3 regions of the Zoogloea sp. GW822-FHT05C07 genome follow, and region 2 is predicted to be linked to each of the others. Evidence: predicted binding sites of a transcription regulator. Region 2 holds the regulator's gene; each other region holds the start of a gene.
What was found. The regulator FNR, encoded in region 2, switches genes on or off when oxygen is low (the NO sensors DNR and NnrR bind a similar motif). The targets are predictions, from matches to a motif close to TTGANCTAGNTCAA.
Positions count from the first base shown of each region.

Region 1: AC3QL2_RS10375 (cytochrome c oxidase subunit 3 family protein) is a predicted target of FNR. The motif match lies at 1,374-1,387, and genes of this name have one in related genera.
Region 3: AC3QL2_RS18255 (universal stress protein) is a predicted target of FNR. The motif match lies at 1,673-1,686, and genes of this name have one in related genera.

Region 1 covers NZ_CM179510.1:2,200,876-2,206,203, forward strand. Annotated here, with positions in the region: gene AC3QL2_RS10365 (Spy/CpxP family protein refolding chaperone) at 1-238, opposite strand, end outside; gene AC3QL2_RS10370 (hypothetical protein) at 355-663, opposite strand; gene AC3QL2_RS10375 (cytochrome c oxidase subunit 3 family protein) at 666-1,277, opposite strand; gene AC3QL2_RS10380 (cation:proton antiporter) at 1,466-2,779, opposite strand; gene mgtA (magnesium-translocating P-type ATPase) at 2,939-5,328, shown strand, end outside.
Region 2 covers NZ_CM179510.1:3,753,357-3,758,684, forward strand. Annotated here, with positions in the region: gene AC3QL2_RS17390 (hypothetical protein) at 1-188, opposite strand, end outside; gene AC3QL2_RS17395 (methyl-accepting chemotaxis protein) at 536-1,159, shown strand; gene AC3QL2_RS17400 (oxygen-binding di-iron domain-containing protein) at 1,167-1,907, shown strand; gene AC3QL2_RS17405 (SirB2 family protein) at 1,979-2,365, shown strand; gene fnr (fumarate/nitrate reduction transcriptional regulator Fnr) at 2,384-3,118, opposite strand; gene hemN (oxygen-independent coproporphyrinogen III oxidase) at 3,237-4,631, shown strand; gene AC3QL2_RS17420 (sulfite exporter TauE/SafE family protein) at 4,744-5,328, shown strand, end outside.
Region 3 covers NZ_CM179510.1:3,933,279-3,938,606, forward strand. Annotated here, with positions in the region: gene ccoG (cytochrome c oxidase accessory protein CcoG) at 1-59, shown strand, start outside; gene AC3QL2_RS18240 (FixH family protein) at 87-608, shown strand; gene AC3QL2_RS18245 (DUF3149 domain-containing protein) at 622-762, shown strand; gene AC3QL2_RS18250 (hypothetical protein) at 813-1,055, shown strand; gene AC3QL2_RS18255 (universal stress protein) at 1,168-1,611, opposite strand; gene AC3QL2_RS18260 (PHA/PHB synthase family protein) at 1,794-3,527, shown strand; gene AC3QL2_RS18265 (DNA-deoxyinosine glycosylase) at 3,509-4,033, opposite strand; gene AC3QL2_RS18270 (HD domain-containing phosphohydrolase) at 4,138-5,295, shown strand; gene AC3QL2_RS18275 (MFS transporter) at 5,300-5,328, opposite strand, start outside.

The DNA of each region.
Region 1 (5,328 bases), 1.6 Mb from region 2:
CGACCTTCTCCTGGTAGGCCTCCCACAGGGGCAGCTGGCGCGGCGTCAGTTGCAGGGCCTCGGCGGTCTGCTGCAGCTGGGCCTGGATCTGCTCCACCACCATCGCCCCACCGCCGCCACGGCCCATGCCGCCCTGCCCCGGCGGCTCGCCGCCGGGGCCACCAGGCCCACGCAGGGGTGCGCAGGACGCAATGACTAGGGTGGAAGCCGTCAGCAGGGGCAGGAAGCGGGTCTTCATGGCAATCCGGGGGGCAGAGGGAAATGCCCCGAGTATTGCCGTGGCGCGGGTTAGATTTCTTTAAGCCCGTGTAAAGACCGTGAAAGCTCCGGTTACCGGATGCACGGCCGCGCCGGCTACAGCGTCGTCAGCCGCGCCAGCTGGCGGCCGAACAGGGCGGTCACCAGCAGCAGCACCGGCGTGATCGTGATGAAGCCGTACAGCACGCGGCGGATCAGCGGATGGGCGCTGTCGGCCTCGATGAAATGGCGAATCACCAGCCAGCCCTTCAGCCACAGGACGGCGGCGACCAACCACTGCAGCCCGGCCTGGCCATGCAGGACATGGCCCAGCAGCAGCGACAGCCCGGTCAGCGCGAGCAGGCCGAGCCAGGTCTTCACGAACGGCGCCAGCGGGGCCGCCGATTCACGGTGCATGTCGTTCATGCTCACACCAGCACGTAGAAGAAGGAGAAGATAACCAGCCAGATGATGTCGGTGGCGTGCCAGTAGCAGGCCAGCGCCTCCAGGCCGCTGTAGTCGTCGGCCGAATAGCCGCCCGCCAGGTGGCGCGCCAGCACCCACAGGATGCCGAGGATGCCCCACACCGCATGCACCATGTGGTTGAAGGTCAGGTAGTAATAAACACCCGAGAAGATGCCGGCCTGCCCATTGATGCCATGGGCCAGGTTCCACTGGATCTCGATGCTCTTGGCGAGCGGATAGCCCAGCGCCAACACCAGCCCACCGACCAGCCAGGCGATCGAGGCCCTGCGCCGCCCGGCGCGGATCAGCGCCGTGGAGCAGGCGATGCAGAAGCTGCTGCTGATCATCACCAGCGTGATGACGGTGCCAAGCGTGGTGGACAAGCCCTCCGCGCCTTTCTCGAAGGCCTCCGGGAAATGGGCGCGGGCGACGAAATAGACGACGAAGAGGACCAGGAATTCGACGAACTCGCAGCAGATTCCGACCCAGATTCCCTTGTTTCCAGGAATCCGCCCGCCCGGCGCCTCCTCGAAGCCTGGTCCCGCTACAGTTGCAGTCATGATCTCGGCAGTCATCGTTTTCCCCATTTCTCGGCAGCCGCCATTCTTCGCCACCAGCCCGGCCGCAGAAGGAACAGACGAAATGGTTTACTGCCGATACAGATCGCGGAATTGATGCCGGTCAATTCTGCGTCCCGCTCACTCCAGCCACGCGGGGATGCGCCACGATTCAGCCAACGCGAACAGCCAGGCAACATCGCCACTCATGGCCTACCCGCCCGCTCCTTGCGCGACGCGTACCAGCTCATCAACGGCAACGCGGATATCCCATGGGCGAGGATCGAGGTGGTGACCGTCAGCAGGCTCAGGCTCAGCAGATCCTGGGCCAGCGGACCGCTGACACCATGATCCAGGGCGAACATCAGGTAAAAGATCGAACCGATACCACGAATGCCGAACCAGCCGACAATGCCCATCTGCGCTCTGCTGAAAGACCCGCCGGCCATGCCAGCGACGATGGCAAGGGGGCGGACCAGCAGGAACAACACCGGAATGAACCACCATGCTGCCGGCACGGATGAAACGGTGGGAAGAAGGATTCCGATGACGAGGACGATCGCCAGTTCCGCCAGCTTTTCCAGTTGCTCGTTGAACCCCCGAACCGCCCGATTCATGGCCGAGCTGGCATGGTGGGGATGGGTGGCCCAGTTGGCACGGTCACCGGTAGAGACCGTTGTCTGCTCGGGGTGCGCCACCTCACCGCTCAACGGCACATCCCGGACGCGGCTGATGGCAAAGCCGGCAGCAAACACCGCCAGAAAACCGGAGGCCAGGCATAGCTGGGCGACACCGTAGGACACCGCAAGGAGCCCGAGCGACAGGAATTCGTCCAGGCCCACTGCACTTTGGTGCCGCGTGCGCAGATAGACAACCAGTTCGCCGATCAGCGCACCGAGGATCGCCCCGATGAGCAACCCACCCGCCGTCGACCACAGCAGGTCCACCAGCAGCCAATGCCAGCCACCATTACCGAGCGGGTGCAGACCCAATAGACCGAGGCCAAGCAGGACAAAAGGAAAGGCCGAGCCATCATTGAGGGCACCTTCTCCAGCGAGGCTGAAGCGCACCCGGTCAGGACTGTTCCCGGATTCGGACTGAATACCAGCCGCCAGGACGGGGTCCGTGGGGGCCAGAATGCCGCCGAGCAGTACGGCCGCCCCCAGCGACAAACCCAGTCCGAAGACGCCGAGGCAAGCGATCAGCCCAACGGTGATGAGCATGACCGGAAAGGCCAGGCGCAAGGGCACCAGCCAACGCCGGTCGAACATGGGCACGCCCAGCTTCAGGCCGATGGCAAACAGGGAGATGAGCACCGCCACCTCGCTCATCAGGGTCAGCAACCCCGCCTGGCCGAACGGATCGAGCTCGATGACACCCATGCCGCCAGGCCCGAGGAGATAACCCAGGCCGAGATAGACCATGGCCGCACTCACCGGCAGGCGCGCCAGCAGCGTTCCCGTCAGGAGCATGGTGATCAGCAGGATGCCGATCAGGAGGGACCAGTGTGCAACTGTCATGGTATGGCCGCACGCCCTCGTGGCGTACCCTGGTGGCGGGGCTGGCTGCAATCTAGCACGGACCCTTGACTGAAAGCCGGATATCTCTTCGGCCATGCCTGATCCATTGGCCTATGATCGTGGAGCCTCGCGGAAGAACCTTAAGAGGGATACCACGCCATGCCGCGTGATGCCAGGGACACTGACTCAGCATGGTGGCGGGAAACGCCACCAGCCCCGGTCACCGGCCTGTCCGGGGCCGAGGCGAAGGCGCGCCAGGTCGAATTCGGACCCAATGTCTTCCGGCAGCACCGGGAGGCATCACTGCTCCGCCAGTATTTGTCCCGCTTCAGAAACCCCCTGGTCGTCATCCTGCTGGCCGCCAGCGCCGTATCGGCCTTTACCGGGGCTGTGGCGGATTTCATCATCATCGCCTGCATCGTCCTGCTCAGCGTGACGCTGGATTTCGTCCAGGAATACCGGGCCGGCGCCGCCGCGGACAAGCTGCGCCAGGAAGTGTCGGTAAAGGCGAGCGTGCAACGCGACGGCAAGCTGCTGGAGGTGGCAGTGAGCAGCCTGGTCCCCGGCGACCTGATCCAGCTGTCCGCCGGGGATCTGATTCCGGCCGACGGCTGGGTGATCGAGGCACGGGACTTCTTCGTCAAGCAGGCCCTGCTCACCGGGGAAACCTACCCGGTCGAGAAGCGGGCGGGCACGCCCGCCGCCGGCAACGACCTGCAGGAAGCGGGCAACGCGGTGTTCATGGGCACCACGGTGATCAGCGGCACGGCGCAGGTGCTGGTGGCCCGCACCGGTGCGAACACCGCCATCGGGAACATCGCGGACAGCATCTCGCGGCCGGCCGCGCCGACCTCCTTCGAGCTGGGCACCCGACGCTTCGGCATGTTGATCATGCGGCTCACCGTGCTGATGGTGATGTTCGTGCTGCTGGTGAATGCCTTCTTCCACCGGCCCTGGCTGGAATCTTTCCTCTTCGCGGTCGCCCTGGCCGTCGGCCTGACGCCGGAACTGCTGCCCATGGTGGTCTCGGTGACCCTGTCGCGGGGCGCCCTGCGCATGGCCCGCCGCCACGTGATCGTCAAACGGCTCAGCGCGATCCAGGATCTGGGCTCGATGGACATCCTGTGCACCGACAAGACGGGCACCCTGACCGAGGCCAGGATCCGCCTCGAGCGGCACGTGGATGCGGCCGGCAAGCCCAGCGAGCGGGTGCTCGAACTGGCCTACTTCAACAGCTTCTTCGAAACCGGCGTGAAGAGCCCGCTGGACGAAGCCATCCTGGCCCACGGCCAGATCGACCCCGGCACCTGGCAGAAGATCGACGAAGTGCCCTTCGATTTCGAGCGGCGCCGGGTGTCGGTGCTGATCGACGACGGCAGCCGCCGCTGGCTGGTGGTCAAGGGCGCGCCGGATGAGATCGTCGGGCTGTGTACCCGCTACGAGGACGCCGACGCCCCGCTCCCGCTGGAACTGGACGCGAAGGCCCGCGCCACCGTGCAGGACCACTACCACGCCCTCGAGAGCGAGGGCTTTCGGGCCCTGGGCATCGCGTGGCGCGAGGTGCCGCTGGATCATCCCCATGCCGTGGTGGATGACGAGAGCCAGCTGATCCTGGCCGGCTTCGCGGCCTTCCTCGACCCGCCCAAGCCCAGCGCCGCCTCGGCCCTGGCCACGCTGAGGAACGATGGCGTGGCGATCAAGATCGTCACCGGCGACAGCGAACGGGTGACCCGGCACGTGTGCATCGAGTTGAAGATTCCGGTCGACGGGATCCTCCTCGGCCAGGAGATCGCCGGGATGGACGACCACGCCCTGCAGGCCCGCGTCGAGGCCGCCAACCTGTTCTGCCGCGTCAATCCGGCCCAGAAGGAGCGGGTCATCCGGGCCCTCAGGGCCCGCGGCCATGTGGTCGGCTACCTCGGCGATGGCATCAACGACGCGCCCTCGCTGCATGGCGCCGACGTGGGGCTTTCCGTGGACTCCGCCGTCGACGTGGCCAAGGAAGCCGCCGACATGATCCTCATGCGCCACGACCTGCATGTGCTGCACACCGCCGTGCAGGAAGGACGGCGGACCTTCGGCAACATCATGAAGTACATCCTGATGGGGACCAGCTCCAATTTCGGCAACATGTTCAGCATGGCCGGCGCAGCCCTGTTCCTGCCGTTTCTACCGATGCTGCCGGCGCAGATCCTGCTGAACAACATCCTCTACGACATCTCGGAAATCCCCATCCCGCTGGACAAGGTGGACAACGTCGATGTCCGCGCCCCCCGCGTGCTGGACATGGCCTTCGTGCGCAATTTCATGCTGGTGATCGGTTCCATCAGCTCCCTGTTCGACTTTCTGACCTTTTACATCCTGCTGGTCATCCTCAAGGCCGACGAACAGCTCTTCCATACCGGCTGGTTCGTGGAGTCCTTGTTCACCCAGGTCCTGGTCATCTTCATCATCCGCACCCGCGGCAGGCCCTGGCACAGCAGGCCCCATCCACTGCTCATCGTCACCTCCCTGGCCGTCATCGCCTGCGCCGCCGGACTCCCCTTCAC
Region 2 (5,328 bases):
GAGCCGTTGCCGGATGCGCGTACCTTGTTGTCCCAGGCGTTGCTACGGCAGCCAGCCTTGGCCAGGAGGCCGGTACGGACCTGGTAATCGGGATTGCAGTTTTCCCGCTCGTAGGAGTATTTGGCCCATTCTTCGATGCTGTCGAAACCCACGGCGATGAGCACGCCGGAGGCGTGGGCGCGGCGCATCCAGTCTGCATTGGCACTGGCATCGGTGACGGGGGCGGGCTGGGCCGCTCCGTTTTGCGATGCGGCATGCGCGAGTGTGCAGTGCAATCCGCCGAGAGGTGCGAGCACTGCGCAAATCGATGTTGCGATGGAGAGTTTCTCTGGAATGAAGCGAGCTTTTGGCATCACTGTCTCGGCGAGGGGAGTGGCGGAATCGGCATACCGTAGCACTGCTAGCTTGCAGAAGGGCTCGACTCGCGTGTAATTCGCGCGAAGGGCGTCGTGCACACGGTGGCAGGGGCTCAAGCTGCGCCTGTCTCCGCCGTTAATCAGCCGGGGCAGTCGTCCCGCTTTCCGGAGTATCACGTATGAATGCGCCAGAACCGAATTTTCACGGGATAGCCTCGCGCACTGGCGAGCTTGCCCGCATCGTCCGCGTCAATGAAGAGATCAAGGCCATCGTTGCAACGGCTTTCCGTATCAACCTCATGGCCTTGAATGCGATCTTCCTGGCCAAGCGGGCCGGTAACGCAGCGCTGGGCTTTGGTGTGCTGTCCAATGAGTTGCGGCGCTTTGCCCAGGATCTGACCCGTCACATGGCATCCCTGCGGGAGATGACGTCCGGTTCGGTCGGCAGTGTCACCGGCGTCGTGCAGCAGCAGCGCATTGCGGCGATTCTGGCGGCGGCGCTGAAGCTCAGCGGTGATGGCGTGCCGGGCGCGCGGGAGGCCCGGCGGCGTGGCGCTGCGCGGCTTGCCGAGCAGCAGGTACGCCTGCGCTCCCTCGATCTGCGTTTGCGCGCGGCCGTCGAGGAAACCCAGCAGCTAGTCGAATTGGGCGGTGTGCTGGCCCGTTCGGCGAAGATCGAGGCGGCCTATGGTGGTAGCTTCAGTGCGGCATTGATGCAGGTATCGACGGATTTTGCCGAGGTGATTGCGCAGATCAAGCGCTCCCTCGAAGTTCTCGGCAAGGAACGCCTTGTAAAGGATTAGGAAACCCATGAAACAGGCCCATTGCATCTACCAGGACGAGGAACACCGCTGGCTGGCGATCGCGCGGGATGTGACCAAGCCTGGTTACATCATCGATACCAACGAATACGTGGTCGCCCACGGGGAAGAAGCCCTGTTGTGCGACCCGGGTGGGATCGAGATCTTTCCGGCGGTTTTCTCCGCGCTTTCGGCGGAGTGCGATCCGACGCGGCTGGCAGGCATCTTCGCGTCTCACCAGGATCCGGACATCATTTCCTCGCTGGCCCTGTGGCTGGAGTTCAAGCCCGATCTGAAGTGCTACACGAGCTGGCTCTGGCAGAGCTTCCTGCCCCATTTCGGCGGGCAGGATTCGACCTTTGTGCCGATCCCCGATTCGGGCATGACAATCCGCCTCGACGGCCTGGAGCTGCAGGCGATCCCGGCCCACTACCTGCATTCGTCCGGCAATTTCCACCTGTACGACCCGAAGGCCAAAATCCTGTTTTCGGGCGATGTCGGTGCGGCCCTGCTGCCGGCTGACCATAACGAGCTGTACGTGCAGGACTTCTCCCGCCATATCCGTCATGCGGAAGGTTTCCACAAGCGCTGGATGGGCTCGGACCGGGCCAAGCGCGACTGGTGCGAGCGCGTTTCCCGCCTGGAGATCGACATGCTGGTGCCGCAGCACGGGGCCATCTACCAGGGCGCCGATGTACAGCGATTCATCAACTGGTTTGCCGCACTGGAAGTTGGCGTGCTGCGCGGCTAAAGTGTTGCGGCCCCGCTTTCGCGGGGCCCGCCGGCAGCTGGGGCTTTGCCGCGGAACGATGGAGGCGCGGCATGTATCTGGCTCTCAAGCATTTCCACATTACCTGCGTGGTGCTCAGTGGTTGCGGCTTCGCATTGCGGGGCTGGTGGTCGTTGAGCGGTTCGCCGCTGTTGCAGGCCCGCCTGACGCGGGTACTGCCGCATATCGTCGATTCCTGCCTGCTGGCCAGTGCGCTCGGCCTGGCCTGGATGGCGGCCCAATATCCCTTCGTGCATGCCTGGCTGACCGCCAAGGTGCTGGGCTTGCTCGTCTATATCGGGCTGGGGAGTGTTGCGCTGAAGGCGAGGCGCCCGCGTGGGCTGCGCGCCGCGGCCTATGTGGGCGCGCTGGCGACGCTGTCGTGGATAGTGTCGGTGGCGGTCAGCAAGAATCCGCTCGGCTGGCTGGCCTGGCTGTAAGGCCAGGGCCGGCGGCGGTCAGGCTGCGTGGTGGTTGAGCAGGCGCTTCAGGCCCGGTGTGTCGAGGATGCGGATGTGCTTCTGCTGGACGGCGACCAGGCCTTCTTCCTGAAAGCGGGAGAAGGCGCGGGACACCGTTTCGAGCTTGAGGCCCAGGTAGGAGCCGATCTCATCGCGGGTCATGCGCAGGTGGAATTCGGACGGCGAGAAGCCCCGCGCGGTGAAGCGCTGGGACATGTTCAGCAGGAAGGCCGCCAGGCGCTCTTCAGCGCGCATCGAGCCGAGCAGCATCATTACGCCGTGGTCGCGGACGATCTCGCGGCTCATGATCTTGTGGAACTGGTGCTGCAGGCTTTCCACCTCCCGTGACAGCTCTTCGAGCCGGTTGAAGGGGATCACGCAGACTTCGCTGTCTTCCAGCGCGATGGCGTTGCACGAATGGTGCTCGGTGCTGATGCCGTCGAGGCCCAGCACTTCGCCGGTCATCTGGAAGCCGGTCACCTGGTCGCGGCCGTCCTCGAGGATCACGTCGGTCTTGAAGGAGCCGGCGCGGATCGCGTAGATCGCCTCGAAGTTGTCGCCGGAGCGGTAGAGGTGCTGCTGCCGCTTGATCTTGCGGCGGCTGCCGACGAGCTCGTCGAGCTGGTCGATCTCATTGGGGTCGAGGCCGAAGGGAAGACACAACTCCCGCAGGTTGCACTGGGAACACGCGACCTTGATGTCCACGACCGTCACCGGAATCACCGATTTCATCTGCACGCGCAATCACCTGAACTGGATGGTTTTACCAACGTTTGGAGCCCTTTGATCCACGTCAATACTGTTTTGGATCGATTCTGCGATTGTTCAGCGCAACCAACAGAAGTGCACCATGAACACGACACAAAAAGACCTGATATTCGATCCCGAGCTCATTCGCAAGTTTGATGTGAATGGCCCGAGGTATACGTCGTACCCGACCGCTGACCGCTTCGTCGAGGCGTTCAACTCCGATGCCCTGGAGCATTGGCTCGGGAGGCGCACTGTCGGCGGAATCGGCAAACCGCTCTCATTATACTTCCACATCCCCTTCTGCAATACGATCTGCTACTACTGCGCGTGCAACAAGATCATCACCAAGGATCACGGTCGCTCCGCCAAGTATCTGGATTATCTTGAAAAAGAAGTGGACATGCAGGCGGCCAAGCTCGACGGGTCGCGGGAAGTACTGCAACTGCACCTGGGCGGCGGCACGCCGACCTTCCTGTCCCACGACGAACTGCGCCGCCTGATGGGCATGGTCCGCAAGCACTTCACGCTGGTGCCGGACGGTGAGTATTCCATCGAGGTGGACCCGCGCAAGGTGGACGAAGCCACTGTTGCGCTGCTGGCCGAGCTCGGCTTCAACCGCATGAGCGTCGGCATTCAGGATTTCAATCCGGACGTGCAGAAGGCGGTCAACCGCGTCCAGAGCGAGGAAGAAACCAAGCTGGTAATCGACGCGGCGCGGGCCCATGGCTTCAAGTCGGTCAGCGTGGACCTGATCTACGGCCTGCCCAAGCAGAACGTCATCAGCTTCAACCGCACCCTTGAGCAGATTCTGGCGCTGTCGCCGGATCGCCTGTCGATCTACAACTACGCGCACCTGCCGACGCTGTTCAAGCCCCAGCGCCGCATCGTTGACGCGCAGCTGCCGTCCGGCGAGACCAAGCTGCAGATCCTGCAACTGGCGATTCGCCGCCTGACCGAGGCGGGCTACGTGTATATCGGCATGGACCACTTCGCCAAGCCGGACGACGAGCTGACCACGGCCCAGCGCCAGGGACGCCTGCATCGCAATTTCCAGGGTTATTCCACCTACGCGGAGTGCGACCTGCTGGCCTTCGGCGTGTCGGCCATTGGCAAGGTCGGTCCGACCTACGCGCAGAACGTGAAGACCCTCGACGAGTACTACGACATCATCGACACCGGCCGCCTGCCGGTGCTGCGCGGCATCGAGCTGACGCCGGACGACCTGCTGCGGCGGGCCATCATCCAGGCGCTGATGTGCCACTTCGAGCTGTCCATCGAGTCCATCGAGATCGCCCACCTGATCGATTTCAACAAGTATTTTGCTGCCGAACTCGCCGACCTGCGCGAGATGGAGAAGGGTGGCCTGCTGAAGATCGACAAGCAGTGGATCACCGTGCTGCCAGCCGGCCGCATGCTGGTGCGGGCGATTGCGATGGTCTTCGACAAGTACCTGCGCGCCGACCGGGAGCGCACCCGTTACTCGAAGGTGATCTGAACTTCCGGCCGGCTGGCCGCTCCGAGGTGGGCGGGCTAGAATGCCGAGCCAAGTGTTGGAACGCGCCCCGTGTTGCCCACGGGGCGTTTTTGTTTGTCCAGGTTGAATCTCCATGCCCGAAACCGGCTATTTCGCAGTCTTCCTCATCGGCCTGCTCGGCGGCACCCACTGTGTCGGCATGTGTGGCGGCATCGTCAGCGCGCTGACCGTGCAGCTGCCCGGCCAGCGGCGCAGTGACTGGCCCCTGCACCTGGCCTACAACGTCGGGCGGATCAGCAGCTACACGCTGGCCGGCGCGGCGATGGGGGCGATCGGGACGGTCGGCCTGCTGTTCAACAACATCCTGCCGATCCAGCTGGTCCTGTACGTGGCCGCCAACCTGATGCTGGTGGCGCTCGGGCTCTACCTGACCGGCTTCACACGGGCCCTGTCCGGCGTCGAGCAACTCGGCCACAAGCTGTGGGCGCGCATCCAGCCGCTGACCCGGCGCTTCCTGCCGGCGCGCAGCGTGAGTCAGGCCCTTCCGCTTGGCCTGCTGTGGGGCTTCCTGCCCTGCGGCCTGGTTTACAGCGTGCTGGCGACGGCCCTGGTGACCGGCTCGGCCGAGCGCGGCGCGGGCCTGATGCTGGCTTTCGGCCTTGGCACGCTGCCCAACCTGCTGCTCGCCGGCATGCTGCTCAAGCGTCTGCGCGACGTG
Region 3 (5,328 bases), 180 kb from region 2:
CGCTGGACGACGAAACCGTGGCGGTACGGGAGAAGTCGGTGTTCCTGATACCGCAGTAGAGAAATTTATATATGAATCAAAGAGCAATGGCCCCGAATCAGGTTTCTTCCACCCCTTGGTACAAGGAGCACTGGACCTGGTTGCTGATGCTGATGCCGGTGACGGCGATCATCGGTGGCAGCATCACCATGTGGCTGGCCGTGACGTCCTTCGACGGCATGGTGGCTGATGACTACTACAAGCAGGGGCTGGCGATCAATCAGACGTTGGCAAGGGCTGGCGTAGCGGCCAACCTGGGCTTGAAGGCCGAGGTCCGATTTAGCGCGGACGGGCTGTCTGTGGCACTCCAGGCCAAGCCGGGGGTTGAGCTGCCGGCCAAGTTGATGGTGACGTTGGCCCACCCGACCCGTGGCGGACTGGACCAGCAACTCGTCATGGAACGCAGTGAAGGTATGTATCGCGGACGTCTCCAGAATGAACTGGTGAGCGCCCACTGGAAGGTGTTGATAGAAGATGAGTCCCGCAGCTGGAGGCTGTCAGGGGCCGCATTCCTCCCCACAGAGACGGAGATCCGGATCGATTCATCGGATCTGAAGCCTGTTGATTGACATGGAGGAAGTCATGGCCTGGAAGGAATTGTTCGGTAGCGACATTGGACTGCTGAGCTTGTTCACGATTGGGTTCGTCATTGTGATGGCTGGGTATCTGTACCGTTTTGCCCAGAAGCACATTGCAGAAGACGAACGACATTCTCATTCCTAGCTGACTGACGCGGGCCCCTTGGGGCCCGCATTTATTTAGGGAGCTTGAGCATGCTGAAACTGATCCAGGTTCTATGGCCCTCGTTCTTGGTTGCAGGCGTGGCCGAGATCGTCTTCTTCACTGTGGTCAATCCACAGGAACTGTACTTGCTGGGTGAGCCGGTGCATTTTTCCCCGACTGCAACGTATTCGATCGGTTTCTTCGGCTTCTGGCTTGTTTGCGCCGCGTCCAGCCTTACCACGCTGTTTTTCCAGCAGACAGCGGCGGAAATCAACAACACGGAATCCGACTGATTCGGCGGATTGCCGCGTTCCGGAATTTCGGTACTTGCAAGACAGAAGGGCCTCGCAGTTTCTGCGAGGCCCTTCCTTTGGATACGTGGGGCGAATGCCCGTGGTCCGGGATTCAGCGATAGACCAGCACCGGGACCTTGCTGTGGGTCAGTACCTTCTGGGTTTCACTGCCCAGCAGCAGGCCGCTCAGGCCGCGCCGGCCGTGGGATGCCATGAAGATCAGGTCGCACCCGTTGCGCTCGGTGGCTTCGATGATCGCTTCATAGGGGACTTCACTGACGAGGGTGTCGCCGCTCGATTCGACGCCGGCGGCTTCTGCGTTGGCGCGTGCGCGGGACAGGATCGCCTCCGCTTCGGCGGCTGCGGCGCGACTGAACTGTTCGGGGGTGGTCGGGTCTATCAGGGCGCCTTCGCCGTAGATGGGCATCGGGAAATCCGGCTGGGCGTAGAAGAAGGTGATGCGCGCGCCGGCTTCCTTGGCAAAGCTGACCGCCCTGGTCACCGTGGATTCGGAGAGCTCGGAACCGTCGGTTGGTACCAGAATGTTCTTGAACATGATGTCGATCCTGTCGGGAACTGGGTGTCCCATTATAAGGCGCAGTCTGTTCGGGGACGGCTTGACGAATATCAACGGTTGGCCTTCAAGGCAGGATCACGATTTCGACAAGCACAAGATTCCGTGGGTCCGGCTCACGCTGCCGGCCGCCAATCCATCCTGTATGAAAGGAGTTTTGCATCATGTCCCGCCGTGACCCCGCGCCACCACTTGATCTAGCCCGCAAATCGCTGAGGCAGTTGCATGACTCGGTCGAGTCGTCGATCGATCCGCTCGGCATGGCTGCACCACTTGTGCACGCGCAACTGGCATGGTCTGCTCATCCCCAGGAACTGGCGGAGGCCATGGCGCGCATGTCGGGCAGCCTGTGGGCGCTGCAATGGCACACCTGGCGAAGTCTGCTCGGCCTACCGAGCGAGGATCCGGTTCATCCGCATGAAGACGACAACCGTTTTGCCGACCCGGCCTGGGCTGAGTCGCCGACCTGGGATCTGATGAAGGAGTGGTACCTGGTTATGACCCACCATGTCCAGGACATGCTCTACGACACCCCGGGCCTGTCCCAGAAGGAGCGGCGCCGGGCGGCATTCTGGTGGCGGAAATGGCTCAATGCGGTGGCACCGTCGAATTTTTTCTGGACGAACCCGGTGGCGATGCGGCTGGCCGTGGAAACCAAGGGTGAGAGCCTGGCGCGGGGCTTCCGGAATTTTCTCGACGATATGGAAGCCGGCAATATCAGGATGACCGACCCCAGTGATTTCACTGTAGGCCAGAACCTGGCCACCACGCCGGGCAAGGTGGTGTTCCGCAACCGCTTGCTGGAGGTCCTGCATTACACGCCGACGAAGGCGCAGGTGCACAGGACGCCCGTCGTGATCGTCACTCCGTGGATCAATAAGTTCTACATCCTCGACCTGAATCCCAGGAAGAGCATGATCCGCTATCTGCTGGACCAGGGCCTCGATGTCTTCATCACCAGCTGGAAGAACCCCGGGGCAGAGATGCGGGATGTCAGTTTCGACGATTACCTGATCGAGGGCGTTCAGGCCCTCGTCGACACAGCCCGCGGGGTGACTGGTGCGTCGAAGGTACATGCGGTGGGCTACTGCATCGGTGGCACGGCATTGAGTACTTACATGGCTTGGGCGAACCGTCATTTCGCGCCGGATGACGTGCCGGTGTCCCACTGGACGCTGCTCACCACATTGGTCGATTTTCACAAACCGGGCGACATCGAAGTCTTCATCGACGAAGGCAGCATCCGCTTCATCACCCAGAACATGGAGCGCAAGGGCTACCTGGACGGCGCCGAGATGGCTTCGGCATTCCGCCTGTTGCGTTCGAACAGCCTGATCTGGCACTACATCGTGCATGGCTGGCTGTACGGCGAAACACCGCCGCCTTTCGATGTGCTCTACTGGAACATGGATACCACACGCATGCCGTACACAATGCATGCCTGGTATCTGCGTGAGCTCTACCTGCACAATCACCTGATCGACAAGGACCACCTTACGGTGGCGGGTGAGCCCATCGATCTGGGCGCTATCAGCCAGCCCGTCTATGCCGTGTCGGCCGAAGACGATCACATCGCACCGTGGAGGCAGACTTTCCGCACAATGAACTACGTCGGCGGCGTGAAGCGCTTCGTGCTTTCCAGTTCCGGGCATATCCTCGGCATCGTCAATCCGCCCGTCAAACCGCCGAAGCGCAAGTTCTGGGTTGGGCAGGCACGGCGCAGCGATACCGCCGATGGCTGGTATGAGCAGGCCGAGGAGCATGCTGGCAGCTGGTGGGAAGACTGGATGGCCTGGCTCAAACCCCAGTGCGGAGAGCTGGTCGACGCGCCGCCAGTGGCAAGCGAGGCCTTTCCTGCGCTCGCCGATGCGCCGGGCATTTATGTGCTGGAGCGTTGAAGTGCGGGTTCCCCGAGTATGCTTTGCCAGGCCTCCAGGCGCTTGGCAAAGCTGAACGCGGCGTTTGCCGGACTGGTGGAAGGCAAACGCTGATAAGTGAGCGGGCGCGAGGCCAGTGAGCCGAGCACATGACGCCGGAAGCTCGTCTCGGCCATTGCACCGTTGAAGAACACGCGTGTGATGTGCGGATGGGCGGCCAGGAAGCCCGGGAAGTCGTTGGGTACGATCGTGCTGGCATCGATACGCGTGTCGAGGCTGCCTTTCCGCTCACAGCACTGCAGTACGTCCCACAGCGCAATGCCCGCCGTATCGAGGCAGCGCAGCCGCTCGGCGTAGGGCAGGGTGGAGTTGGCGCCGATCAGTTTGCCCAGAATGGGCCAGAACAGGTTGCGGGGGTGAGCATAGTATTGTGCCGCCCGCAGCGAGGCTTCGCCGGGCATGCTGCCGAGGATCAGTGTGTGGGCCAAAGGCGTGGCAACAGGTGGAAAACTGTAAATCAGGGCCATGATGGTTCAGGCGGCGCTTGCAGCGGTGAGCGACAGATGCTGGAATATTCCCCTGTATCCGTGGGAAAGAAGACAAGTTGTCCGAAATGGTTCCGGAGTTTGCGATGAAACAGCGTGCCCACGTGCTGGTGGTGGATGATCAGGCCGACAATCTGCTGATCCTCGAGGACGTGCTGTCGGAGCATTATGACGTCCATCCCGCCATGAGTGGTGGCGAGGCGCTCGGCTATCTGGAGGGTGGGGGGCGAGCCGACCTGATCCTGCTCGATGTGATGATGCCCGGGCTGGATGGCTTCGAGGTCTGCCGCCGTCTCAAGTCGTCCGAGTCGACGCGCGGCATCCCGGTCATGTTCCTGACCGGCCTGGACCGCCCGGAAGATGAGGAGCAAGGCTTCTCCCTCGGTGCGGAAGACTTCATCCACAAGCCGATTTCCCCGCCGGTTGTGCTGGCCCGGGTGCGCACCCACCTGGCCCTGTCGCGGGCTACCAAAGCCTTGCAGCGCCGCAACGCGGATCTTGAACTGCTGGTTGCCGAACGTACCGCTGAGATCAGTGAGCAAAGCCGTCGCCTCGTCTCCAGCAAGCAGGAAGTGATCGCCGCCCAGGCGGCTACCATCACCGCCTTCTGTGCCCTCGCCGAAGCCCGCGACAACGAGACCGGCAATCACATCCGCCGTACCCAGCACTACGTCCGCATCCTTGCCGAGCAGTTGCAGGACCATCCCCGTTTCTGCACCCAGCTGGACGAGGAGGTGATCCAGTTGCTGTTCAAGTCGGCGCCGCTGCACGATGTGGGCAAGGTGGCAACACCGGACGCCATCCTGCTGAAGCCCGGCAAGCTGACACCCGAGGAATGGGTGATCATGAAACAGCACTGCGAATACGGGCGCAACGCGATCCTGCAGGCCGAGCGGGCACTGGGTGGGGCGGCGGACGCATCCTTCCTGCGCTATGCGGCCGAGATCGCCTACGGACACCACGAACGCTGGGATGGCAGCGGCTATCCGGAAGGGCTGGCGGGCGACGAAATTCCGGTGTCGGCGCGCCTGATGGCTGTTGCCGACGTGTACGACGCGCTGATTTCCCGGCGGGTCTACAAGCCGCCGTTCCCCCACGAGAAGGCGATCGAGATGATGGCGGTGGAGCGCGGTAAGCACTTCGACCCCGACATTGTCGATGCGCTGATGAATGTGTCCGGGGATTTCGCCGCCATCGCCCGGAACTTCAGCGATGAACCGGAGGAGGACGTGGCGGCGATCTGAGTCGCTAGCGCCGTTCCACGCTCAGCGCGGTGA